Linked DNA regions of Methylobacillus flagellatus KT. The protein of the gene in region 2 interacts with the protein of the main gene of each other region in a pairwise test. Links are inferred from orthologs where the notes say so. Each region holds a gene or a part of one and is shown on either strand. Other genes may lie near its edges.

Region 1 (5,664 bases), 1.7 Mb from region 2 along the record:
CCAAGTGGATCCTGGGATGGCGATGCTGGAAGACAACCTGCAGACGTTGAAGCAGCGTATGCCTTCGATCTATCTAGGGTTTATTCCATGGCAGGATCAAGCAAGCACTGCTGAAGACACGGATATTGTGAGTGTATTGTGGCAGTGAGGAAGTATTTCAATACCTTGAAGTGCCGCTGTACAAATCATGCTGGCAAATAAATTCCAATACCTTGTCAGGTACTAAGTAGCGCGGTGTGCAGCCATATGCAAGAGATTCCCGGATCTTGGTCGCCGAGATGTCCAGCGCGGTGATTTCCTGCACCCATATCCCATGCTCCGCTTGAATAGGCAATTGTTGTGCGTCCGAGAGCATATGCGTCTGGAGGAATGCGTCCAATACCAGGTTGCTTGAAGGCAATGCCGCGCCAGGTCGTGTGGTCACCACAATATGCGCGAATTGCAATAGCTCCTGCCAGCGGTGCCAGCTGGTGATACCGGCAAAGGCATCCATGCCCATCAGCAGGCAGAGCCTGGCCTTGCCCTGCAATCCTTCGTGCAGGAATTGCAGGGTGTCTATGGTATAGGAGTAGCCTTGCCGCTCCAGCTCCTGCGTATCCAGCTTGAATAAGGGATTGCCGGCAATCGCGAGGGCAACCATTTCCGCGCGTTGCGTGGCAGAGGTCATGGGCTGTTCACGGTGGGGAGGCGTGGCGGAGGGGATAAAGCGGACTTCCGCCAAACCCAAGGACTCGGCCAGTTCCTGCGCCATGCGCAGGTGACCGAAGTGGATGGGATCGAAGGTGCCGCCCATCACGCCGATGAGCGGCAAGGGTGTTGCTGGAGGTGCCATGCCAAGCGTCATGCTGGTGAAATGCAGGTGTGAGGGCATCAGGCCCTGACTTCACCATCGCCCAGCACGATGTACTTGAGGCTGGTCAATCCTTCGAGACCGACCGGACCGCGGGCATGCAGCTTGTCGGTGGAAATGCCGATCTCGGCACCCAGGCCGTATTCGAAGCCATCGGCAAAGCGGGTGGAAGCGTTGACGATGACACTGCTGGAGTCCACTTCGCGCAAGAAGCGGCGCGCGTTGGTGTAGTTCTCGGTGACGATGGCCTCGGTATGCTGGGAAGAGTACTGATTGATATGGGCGATGGCTTCGTCCACATCCGCAACCACCTTCACCGAGATGATCGCGGCAAGGTATTCGGTGTAGTAGTCCTCTTCGGTGGCAGGCTTGGCCTGCGGCACCAGCGCGCGGGTTTCGCTGCAGCCGCGGATTTCCACGCCCTTGCTGATCAGCATCGCAGTTAGCGGTGGCAACGCTTCTTGCGCAATGCTGCGCGCTACCAACAGCGATTCCGCGGTGTTGCAGGTGCCGAGGCGCTGGGTCTTGGAGTTCTCCAGGATGCGCAATGCCTTGGCGAGGTCGGCGCTTTCGTCAATATAGACATGGCAATTGCCATCAAGATGTTTGATGACAGGGATGCGCGCTTCGTTGGAGATGCGCTCGATCAGGCCTTTGCCGCCGCGCGGCACAATGACGTCGACATAATCCTTCATGGTGATGAGTTCGCCGACAGCGGCGCGGTCGGTCGTCGCTACCACTTGCACTGCGCTGGCAGGCAGCGCTGCGGCAGCCAGGCCTTCATGCACGATGGCGGCCAGGGCGCGGTTGCACTGGATGGCTTCGGAGCCGCCACGCAGGATGGCGGCATTACCGGACTTGATGCAGAGGCCGGCGGCGTCGACAGTGACATTGGGGCGCGCTTCGTAGATGATGCCGATCACGCCCAAGGGCACGCGCATCTTACCAATCTGGATGCCGGATGGGCGGTATTTGAAGTCCGACATTTCCCCGATAGGGTCGGGCAGGCCGGCGATTTGCTCCAAGCCTTCCGCCATGGTGTCGATGCCTTTTTCGCTCAGCACGAGGCGGTCCAGCATGGCGGGCTCCAGGCCGTGACGGCGCGCTGCTTCCAGGTCGGCTGCGTTGGCGGCCAGCAATGTGTCGCGCTCGCGGCGGATGGCGGTGGCGATGGCGCGCAAGGCCTTGTTTTTGGTCTCGGTGTCGGCGCGCGCCATTGCGCGTGAAGCGGTGCGGGCTTCGCTGCCGAGCTGTTGCATGTAGTGTTTGATGTCTTCCATTCCTGCCTCTATTTCCTGCTGCCTATGCGCGCCAGACCGAAGCACAGGCGCGAGATTTCCAGCCATGGATCCTGGTTCAACAGGCCTTTGGCGGCTTTGTCGATTTCAGCCAGTTTTTGCAGCGCAGCCTCAAGCTGGCGCATGCTAAGACGAGAGAGCGCCCGTTTCACCAGGTTTTGCCGTTCGCCGTAAATCCTGGCTTGCTGCATGGCGCTGTTGAGATTGCCGCCGCGGCTTTCAGCATATTTTACCTTGACCAGCCCGCGCAACACCCAGGCCAGGGCGCTCATGATGGCAACCGGTTGTGCGCCTTCCTCGCGCAGGCCATGCAATATGCGCACCGCATGCTCGCTATCGCCACTCAGCACGGCATCGCCCAGTTGAAAGGCATCATAGCGCGAAACATTCAATACCGCTTCCCGCACCTTGCTGCCATCCAGCGTGCCTTCAGGGTACAGCAGGCCGAGTTTCTGGATTTCCTGGTGTGCGGCGAGCAGGTTGCCTTCAACCTGGTGGGCGAGGAATTCCAGCGTTTCCTGATCGGTATTCTGGCCCTGACCGGCAAGGCGGTTCGCGATCCATTGCGGCAAGGCCGATGGCGCGACTTCATGGAGTGCAAGCGAGACGCCGTGATTTTCCAATGCAGCAAACCAGGCGCTGTTCTTGGCGTCGCGCTCTAGCTTGGGCAGGATGACGATGGTCACTGTATCGGGGATGGCGTGTTCCGCCAGTGCGGTCAGGGCCTTGCCGCCGTCCACGCCGGGCTTGCCCGACGGAACCGCGATCTCGAGGATGCGCCGGCTGGCGAACAGGGAAATGGATTGACCGAAGGCTGCCACTTGTTGCCAGTTAAAATTGCGCTCCACAGTGAGGCGGGTGCGTTCGTCGTAGCCTGCGGCCCGCGCGGCAGCACGGATGGCATCCAGGCTCTCGCGCTGGGCCAGGGGCTCATCGCCCATGAGGACATAAAGCGGTGCCAGGCCTTGGGCCAGGTGCCGCTCCAGCTCCTGCGGCTTGATCCTCATTCCACGGTGTCGTCCAGCGAGCGTAGGTCAGGTGCGCGCGGCTTGCCTTTGGCCGGTTTGATGACCATGAGGCGGCGCAGCAATTCGCGCACAGCATCATCCTTCATGTCATTGTAGAGCCGCTCCTGCTCAAGCTGTTTGGCGAGCAACTGCGCATCGTCATAAGTGATCTCACGCCGGCCCCTGATAGTCTGCACATCGCCCCAGGTTTCACTGGAGGGATCGCGCACACGGAAATTCACGGTATAGAAAAGCTCGAATTCGCGCACCAGGCCGCGGCCGCTCAAAGAAAGAATGCGCTGTTCCTGCGACTCGCTCATGATTTCAAGGAGCAGGTCGGCCTGGTCCGGCGAACTGACGATCTTGACGCCATTCACCGTCAGCGAGCGTTTGAATGGCTTGGAGATGGAAATGGTCGGCCCCTGAATGAACAAGGTATTGAACTTGAGGTCAGCCACGCCGCGCATCTTGAAGCCGCAGGCAGTGAGCGCCAGGAGCATGGCAAGCAGAATCCAGCGGGCGATGCGCATATACATGGTTTATCCTACGACGATGTTGACGAGTTTGTTAGGCACGACGATGATCTTGCGCACGCTGCCTTCGGCCAGGTATTTCTGGATGCATTCCTGCTGCACAGCCAGGGCTTCGATCGCGGCCTTGTCCAGTGTGCGGGAAACGGTCATGCTGCCTCGCAGTTTGCCGTTGACCTGTAGCACCAGCTCGATTTCATCCTGCACCATGGCGGCCTTGTTGGCAACCGGCCAGCGGGTGTCGAGGAGCTGGGTGCCCGGGCGTAGCGCCTGCCAGAGTGCATGGCAAATGTGAGGCACAATGGGCGAAAGCAGCAATATGATATTTTCCAGTGCCTCCTGGCGGATGGCGCGCGTCGTCGCGTCATGGCCTTCGATCTTGGCATAGGCATTCATGAGCTCCATCACTGCTGCAATGGCGGTATTGAACGCATGGCGGCGCCCATAGTCATCAGTCACTTTTTCGATGGTCTGGTGCAGCTGGCGGCGGAAAGCCTTGAGCTCGGCTGAAAGGTCGCCCATGGTGAATGCCGCCACGATGCCGGATTCGACGTGGTTGGCGACAGCGGTCCACACGCGCTTGAGGAAACGATGTGCCCCCTCTACGCCGGCATCGGACCACTCCAGGCTTTGCTCGGGCGGTGCCGCGAACATCATGAACAGGCGGGCGGTGTCTGCGCCGTAATTGTCGATGAGTTCCTGCGGGTCGACCGTATTGCCCTTGGACTTCGACATTTTGCTGCCGTCCTTCAATACCATGCCCTGGGTGAGCAGCTTGGTGAATGGCTCATCATGCCGGACCAGGCCGACATCGCGCATGAGCTTGTTGAAGAAGCGTGCGTATAGCAAATGCAGGATAGCGTGTTCGATGCCGCCAATATATTGGTCGACTGGCAGCCAGTAGTTGGCACGCTCGTCCACCATGCTGCTATGGGCATCAAAGCTGGCGTAGCGCGCGAAGTACCAGGATGATTCGACAAAGGTATCCATGGTATCGGTCTCGCGCGTCGCTTTTTCGCCGCAGCTCGGGCAGGTGGTTTCGTAAAAAGCCGGATCTTTCTTGATTGGAGAGCCGACGCCATCCATGACCACGTCTTCCGGCAGGACGACGGGCAATTGCTCCGCAGGCACCGGCACTTCGCCGCAGCTTGGGCAATGCACGATGGGAATTGGGCAACCCCAATAGCGCTGGCGCGAGATGCCCCAGTCGCGCAGGCGATATTGCGTCCGCCTCTTGCCCAGGTTCTTGGCAGCCAATGCTGCGGCGATGGCGTCACTGGCCTGGCTGAAATCCAAGCCGTTGAAATCGCCCGAGTCGAACAGGATGCCGTGCTCGGTATAAGCTGCCTGCAATGGCAATTCAAGCTCCCCGTGAGCTGGCTTGATCACCGCCTTGATCGGCAACTTATACTTGCTGGCAAACTCGAAATCGCGTTCGTCGTGCGCGGGCACGGCCATGACGGCGCCTTCGCCATAGCTGATCAATACGTAGTTGGCGACCCAGACCGGCAGTTTTTCTCCGGTGATTGGATGCAGTACGAACAGGCCAGAATTCATGCCTTTTTTCTCGGCGGTGGCAAGGTCGGCTTCCGCCACGCTGCCCCGCTTGCATTCCTCGATGAAGGCTTGCAGGGCAGGATTGTCCTTGGCGGCCTGCGTCGCCAATGCGTGTTCTGCCGCAATGGCAACATAGGTGGCGCCCATCAGCGTATCGGGACGGGTGGTATAGACCTTGAGCGTACCGTTGCCGACAGCCAGCGGAAACTCCACCTCGCAACCGTAGCTCTTGCCGATCCAGTTGCGCTGCATGGTCTTGACCTGCTCAGGCCAGCCGTCGAGTTTGTCGAGGTCAGCCAGCAGTTCTTCCGCATAGGCAGTGATCTTCATGAAGTATTGCGGGATATCGCGCTTCTCGACCAGCGCGCCCGAGCGCCAGCCACGTCCATCGATCACCTGCTCATTGGCGAGCACGGTCTGAT
Region 2 (6,597 bases):
CGGATGTCGCTGTCGAGCAAATGCCGGATGGCGGGCAGCTGGGAAGCGAACTCACGCACCAAGGCCGTTGCGCGCACTTTCAGGTCCTCGACCTGATCGAGCTCTGCGATGAAGCTCAACTCCAGCCGCACCTGAGCGACCAGTTCCCGTAGTGCCACATCCAGCGTATGCCCCACGAAATAATCAATGCCCTCCTCCCGCAGGTCCGGCAAACCAAGGCGGTTGGGAAATAAGGCGGCTCCCAACCCCTCTACGACTCCCGCAAGCGCCTTGCGCGCAGGAAGCTTGGGAGGGCGGTTCAGCCGGTTGCGGTGCTCCAACGCAGTTAACCTGACTTCGCGCAAGCTAGTGACGATCTGGCTGATCCCCAGTTCATCACCGAGCTCAGCATTGTTTCGAAGTTGACTCATTCAGGTGCCACCCACATTGGTCTTGTAAAAAATAAAAAAGCCAGCCCCTCTTTCATGAGGTGCTGGCTTCCGGTTGTCCGGTCAGCTTACGCTAACATGTGTTGAAAGGATGTCCCTACGCAGATCCCAACATAGCAGGCTTGCTGTCCATGTTGATCATGGTGCAACAAACACAGCAATAATGGAAGAGTATCACATATTCAAAATACTTCTATGAATAGAATCAAAAAATATATAAATGAATCCACTCATAAATAATGGACAAGCCTAATTATATTCCCCTATATTCTTTTACATTATTTTATAAGTCTTTTATAGTGCGCCTCATCATCTCTCAATCCCTCTCGAGGTCTTAATGCTGAACAAAATATTGGCGGTCAGCCTGTTGGTCGCAGCGAGCCTAGCGCATGCCGGCACCACGCTGCTGAACGTTTCCTACGACGTGACGCGCGAGTTCTACAAAGACTTCAATCCTGCCTTCAGCCAGTACTGGAAGCAGAAGACCGGGGAATCCGTCACGATCAACCAGTCTCATGGCGGCTCGAGCAAGCAGGCCAGGTCAGTGGCGGACGGCTTGCAGGCAGACGTCATTTCCATGAACCAGAGCAACGATATCGACATCCTCTTCGAGCGCGGCAAACTCATCCCTGCCGATTGGCAAAAACGCCTGCCCCATGCCAGCTCGCCTACCACGTCGACCACCGTCTTCCTGGTGCGCAAGGGCAACCCCAAGAACATCAAGGACTGGGAGGACCTGGTCCAGCCCGGGATCGGGGTGGTCATCCCCAATCCCAAGACTTCCGGTAATGGTCGCTACAGCTATCTTGCCGCGTGGGGCGCCGTGATCAAGAAAGGCGGCGACGAAGCCAAGGCGCGCGATTTCGTCACGAAACTGTTCAAGAATGTGCCGGTACTGGACGCCGGTGGCCGCGGCGCCACCACGACGTTTGTTCAACGCGGCATTGGCGACGTATTGCTGACATTCGAAAATGAGGTCTTCCTGATCAAGAAGGAACTGGGCAACCATAACTTCGACGTGGTCTACCCATCCTCCAGCATCCTGGCGGAAAACCCGATTGCCCTGGTCGACAAAGTGGTGGACAAGCGCAAGACGCGCCAGGTGGCGCAAGCGTACCTTGAGTTCCACTATTCACAGGAAGGGCAGGAAATCGCTGCCCGCCATTACCTGCGCCCTCGTTCCGCAGAAGTATTGGCAGCCCACCAGGCAGACTTCAAGCCACTGCAGCTATTCACCGTTGATGAACTATTCGGGGGATGGCAGAAAGCGCAAAAAACGCATTTTTCCGATGGTGGCACCTTTGACCAGATCTACGTAAACAAATAAGTAGCCAGCCATGACGACAAAGAATACAGCTCCTAGTGTTTCTGCCATTGAGCAGCTCAAGTCCCAATTGCGGGAATCCCTCTATCTGGACCTCGACGAGTATGGACTGGAAGAACAGTCCTCGGGAGAGTTCGACAGTACCTTCCTAGGCTTGCAACTCAACAGTGCCTTCCAGCCTATCTACGATAGCGAGGCTGGTGACCTGTTCGGGCATGAGGCCTTATCCGGCCATCGCTTGGCGGCCAACAGGGCATCAGCCCTGAATTCGCCTTCAGCTTTGCTGGGCAAGTGGGCAAGCTGGTGAAGTTCGATCGTGTCGTGCGTACGCTTCACGTGCTCAATTTCCGTCAGATCTATGCAGAAAACGGCTTGCTGTTCCTCAATGTGCACCCCAGCCTGCTGATCAGCGTCAATGCCCACGGCAAGGTATTCGAGCGTATCCTGCATGCGAACTCCGTGCCAACCAATCGCGTGGTCATCGAGATACAGGAAAGTGTCGTCGAGCACGAAAACCAGCTGGTGGATGCCATTGAGAACTACGCGGAGCGTGGCTATCGTATTGCCATCGACAACTTCGGCAGCAAGCACTCCCATCTGGAGCGGCTGTGGAAGCTCTCGCCCGAGTTCGTGAAGCTGGATACCAGCTTGATCAAGGAGGCCGAGCGCAACCCGCGCGTACGCAAGATACTGCCCCGCCTGATTCAGCTTGTACATGACATCGGCGCGCAACCGGTCATCACCGGCATCGAATCGCAGGCCGGCCTGGAAATCGCCATCGAGTCGGGCAGCACATTGCTGCAAGGCCACTTCCTCGGCAAGCCTGTCACCGCCAAGGAGTTACAGCCTGCCGAAGCATTGAAGCCCCTGCGCCTGAACAAACAAGCTGTAGCATAATCGCACAGCCTCGGGGAAATAACATCGGGGTATATCGTTATGAAAACATATTATTTTTGCCTAGCAGTGGCTTCTGCTACATTGCACCGGCCCTACTCCCGCCAAACACACTAACTTTAAAACATGGCAAAAAAACATAAACCGCACCGCGTGCTGCCCGGTTTCAATCTTTCTCTTGGCTATACCCTGCTATACCTGAGCCTGATCGTCTTGATCCCCTTGTCTGCCGCCTTCATCAAGACCACCGAACTGAGTTTCAGTGAATTCTGGCATACCGTCACGACACCCAGGGTCGTCGCTTCCTACAAGCTGACTTTCGGGGCATCCCTGCTCGCTGCCATCATCAATGCCATTTTTGGCCTGCTGACTGCCTGGGTGCTGACCCGTTACACTTTTCCCGGAAAAAAATTGGTCGACGCGCTGGTTGACCTGCCGTTCGCCTTGCCAACTGCAGTGGCAGGCATCGCATTCACGGCGGTTTACTCGACCAATGGCTGGATCGGCAGCCTGCTCGAACCCTATGGCCTGAAAGTGGCATTTACCCCGCTCGGCGTCGTGGTGGCCCTGACATTCATCGGACTGCCATTCGTTGTACGCACCGTGCAGCCCGTGCTCGAAGATATGGAGGCTGAAGCCGAAGAAGCTGCTGCTAGCCTGGGCGCCAACCGCTGGCAGACCTTCCACCGCATCATCCTTCCTGCGCTCTGGCCTGCCCTGCTCACCGGCTTCGCACTCGCCTTTGCCCGCGCGATTGGCGAATATGGCTCCGTCATCTTCATTGCAGGCAATATGCCGATGATTTCCGAGATCACCCCGCTGATCATCATCACCAAACTGGAGCAGTATGACTACACCGGCGCTACCGCAGTCGCCGTGGTCATGCTGGTTATCTCATTCCTGCTATTGCTCACCATCAACGGCCTGCAATGGTGGAGCAGCCGCCGCAACAGCACCTCGAGATAGGAACACCATAATAATGTCGACCACCGTTTCCCAACTCGCTCACTACAATGCCAAGGTAGCACGTAGCCGCGCGACCTCGGAACCCACCTGGGTCCGTTGGGCGCTCATCATCTCGTCCCTGCTGTTCCTCAGCCTGTTCCTCTTTATTCCCCTGGCTGCCGTATTCACCGAGGCACTGCGCAAGGGCTTTGATACCTATGTTGCCGCTCTGGTGGAGCCCGATGCCGTCTCCGCGATCAAGCTTACCCTGATCGCGGCCGCCATTTCGCTACCGCTCAACCTGGTGTTCGGCATTGCAGCAGCCTGGGCGATTGCCAAGTTCGAGTTCAAGGGAAAAAGCATCCTCATCACGCTGATCGACTTGCCGTTTGCCGTTTCCCCGGTCATTGCCGGCTTGATCTATGTACTGATCTTCGGCCTGCAAGGCTGGTTCGGCGAATGGCTGATCGACCATGACCTCAAGGTGATTTTTGCCCTCCCGGGCATAGTGCTGGCCACCATCTTCGTTACCTTCCCGTTCATCGCGCGCGAACTGATCCCCCTCATGCAGGCACAGGGCAAGGAAGAGGAGGAGGCAGGCTTGGTGCTGGGCGCGTCAGGCTGGCAGATACTCTGGCACATCACCCTGCCCAACATCAAATGGGGCCTACTGTATGGAGTGATTCTCACCAATGCCCGCGCAATGGGCGAGTTTGGCGCTGTGTCGGTGGTGTCGGGGCATATTCGAGGACTCACCAACACCATGCCGCTGCATGTGGAAATCCTCTACAACGAATACAACTATGCGGCGGCTTTTGCCGTGGCGTCGCTGCTGGCTTTTCTTGCGCTCATCACACTGGCGCTCAAGTCGTATATCGAATGGCAAAGCAGCCGCAGCGCGATTGCGCGTGAAAAAGCCTCTGACCAATAACGCATTGGCAGCACACCTGCCATAAGGATGACTTCATGAGTATTGAAATCCGCAACATCAAAAAAGAATTCGGCAGCTTTACAGCACTGGGGAATGTCAGTCTGGATGTGCCAAGCGGCGAACTGGTTGCCCTGCTCGGCCCTTCAGGATGCGGCAAAACCACGCTGCTCCGCATTATCGCCGGCCTGGAGACGCCTGATTCCGGCAGCATCCACTTCCACGGCGAGGAAGCAACCAATCGCGATGTGCGTGAACGCCAGGTCGGCTTCGTTTTCCAGCATTACGCGCTGTTCCGCCATATGACCGTGTTCGAGAACGTCGCGTTCGGCCTGCGGGTCAGGCCCAAGAAAACGCGCCCCAGCGACGCCGAAATCCATCGACGGGTACACCAGCTATTGAGCCTGGTGCAACTCGATTGGCTCGCTGACCGCTACCCGCCACAGCTTTCCGGGGGCCAGCGCCAGCGCATTGCACTCGCCCGCGCGCTCGCTGTAGAACCTAAGGTATTGCTGCTGGACGAGCCGTTTGGCGCATTGGATGCCAAGGTACGCAAGGACTTGCGTCGCTGGCTACGACGCCTGCATGACGAATTACATATCACCAGTGTATTCGTCACGCACGACCAGGAAGAAGCCCTCGAAGTCGCGGATCGGATCGTTGTCATGAATCAAGGCAAGATCGAACAAATCGGCTCCCCTCAAGAGGTATACGATAACCCAGCTTCACCATTTGTCTACAAATTCCTCGGCAACGTCAACCAGTTCTACAGCCGGGTTGACCAAGGCCAAGCGCATATCGGCAACATCGCACTGAACCTGAATGAGCACCACACCGTTCAAAACAGCGATGCACTCGCTTATGTACGCCCACACGACATTGACATTTATACCGAGCAAAATGGTCACCCTGCCTTGCAGGCAGTTGTCAGTTATATTCATGCCGCTGGCCCGCTGGTAAGACTGGAACTGCAACCCGTGAACGAGGCCGACATCATCGAGGCCGAGATCACACGCGAGCGCTTCCGCGAACTTGGCATCGACCAAGGCAGCCATGTCTACCTCAGACCGCGCAGCGTACAAGTGTTTCTGGAAGGTAATACCAGCAACGCGGCCTAGAAGAATGGCAACCTGGCACCGCCAGCATCCATATTCAACACGATGCTAATTGGCGGGGAACATGGCGGCAGGAACCGGCCTCCCCAATAGCCACCCCTGGCCAATGGCATCAGGCACCCATTGCAAGACCCCACTGGACTGCTCAGCAGTCTCGATCCCTTCGGCAACGATATTCACGCGGAGATCCTGCGCAATTTTGCTGATCGGTCCGAACATCTCCGCCACTGGCGAGTCCGTGCCAATGGCCTTCACAAACACCTTGTCCACTTTGATGGCATCCAATGGTAGCTGCGCAAGGCTGCCGAGATTCGAATACCCCGTCCCGAAGTCATCCATATAGAATCTAAACCCTTTCTGGCTCAGTGATCGCATCGCTCCGTCGAGCTGGCTATAATCGGAAGTGGTTCGCTCGGTAATTTCGAGCACTACCTGCGCAGGCGACACCCCATGATGCTTAACCGAGGCATCCAGCACTTTGCCGAAATCATGATCCAGAAGATCCGCCGCAGTAATATTGATGCTGATATAAAAACCTGGATCCTCCCTCAGGCGTGCGCCCATCTCCGCCAATGCTTTTTCAACGACTAGCCGGGTCAACTCACTCATCAAGCCCAACTCTTCAGCCAGGGGAATGAATTTATCAGGTGAAACCGACGATCCATTGTGCAGCGGCCAACGCGCCAACGCCTCCGCCCCGACTAGCTTCCCGGAACTCAACACCCGCAGTGGCTGGTAGTGCAACACCAGGCTCTTTTCCCTCAGCATTTTACGCAGCCTTACCGGCAGCGATTGCTGGTGACGGAGCTGGATCACGCCCACCAGTCCGGCGAAGAGTCCAAACAACGTCCCAGCCAAGGCCAACACCACCGGCAGGACGATTTCTCTTGAAAAGAGCCCGCCATCAGTCTTCTGGGAAACAACACATAACGCGTACTTCTCGTCACAACGCACAAAACGCAG

The links. Proteins that work in one complex are often made in the same cells at the same time.
Region 1: the proteins of MFLA_RS03120 (region 2) and MFLA_RS11040 interact in binary tests that used the Escherichia coli proteins (3 or more experiments, as listed by UniProt). The link is inferred for Methylobacillus flagellatus KT from one-to-one orthologs.

The regions. Positions count from the first base shown.
Region 1 is NC_007947.1:2,306,829-2,312,492, reverse strand. What follows is about bases 1-2,906. They hold MFLA_RS11040 (glutamate-5-semialdehyde dehydrogenase), read right to left. Parts: upstream 2,131-2,906; coding sequence 871-2,130; downstream 1-870. Other genes in these bases: holA (DNA polymerase III subunit delta), read right to left, coding at 2,139-2,906; nadD (nicotinate-nucleotide adenylyltransferase), read right to left, coding at 158-832; bioD (dethiobiotin synthase), read left to right, coding at 1-148. Outside these bases: more of holA, read right to left, coding at 2,907-3,155; LPS assembly lipoprotein LptE, read right to left, coding at 3,152-3,691; leuS (leucine--tRNA ligase), read right to left, coding at 3,695-5,664. UniProt on the Escherichia coli protein: Catalyzes the NADPH-dependent reduction of L-glutamate 5-phosphate into L-glutamate 5-semialdehyde and phosphate. The product spontaneously undergoes cyclization to form 1-pyrroline-5-carboxylate.
Region 2 is NC_007947.1:639,695-646,291, reverse strand. Bases 3,755-6,597 are described here. They hold MFLA_RS03120 (sulfate/molybdate ABC transporter ATP-binding protein), read left to right. Parts: upstream 3,755-4,557; coding sequence 4,558-5,637; downstream 5,638-6,597. Other genes in these bases: MFLA_RS03115 (EAL domain-containing protein), read right to left, coding at 5,683-6,597; cysW (sulfate ABC transporter permease subunit CysW), read left to right, coding at 3,755-4,522. In the rest of the region: serine O-acetyltransferase EpsC, read right to left, coding at 1-410; MFLA_RS03140 (sulfate ABC transporter substrate-binding protein), read left to right, coding at 766-1,755; MFLA_RS15035 (hypothetical protein), read left to right, coding at 1,766-2,059; MFLA_RS03135 (EAL domain-containing protein), read left to right, coding at 2,044-2,649; sulfate ABC transporter permease subunit CysT, read left to right, coding at 2,773-3,612; more of cysW, read left to right, coding at 3,626-3,754. UniProt on the Escherichia coli protein: Part of the ABC transporter complex CysAWTP involved in sulfate/thiosulfate import. Responsible for energy coupling to the transport system.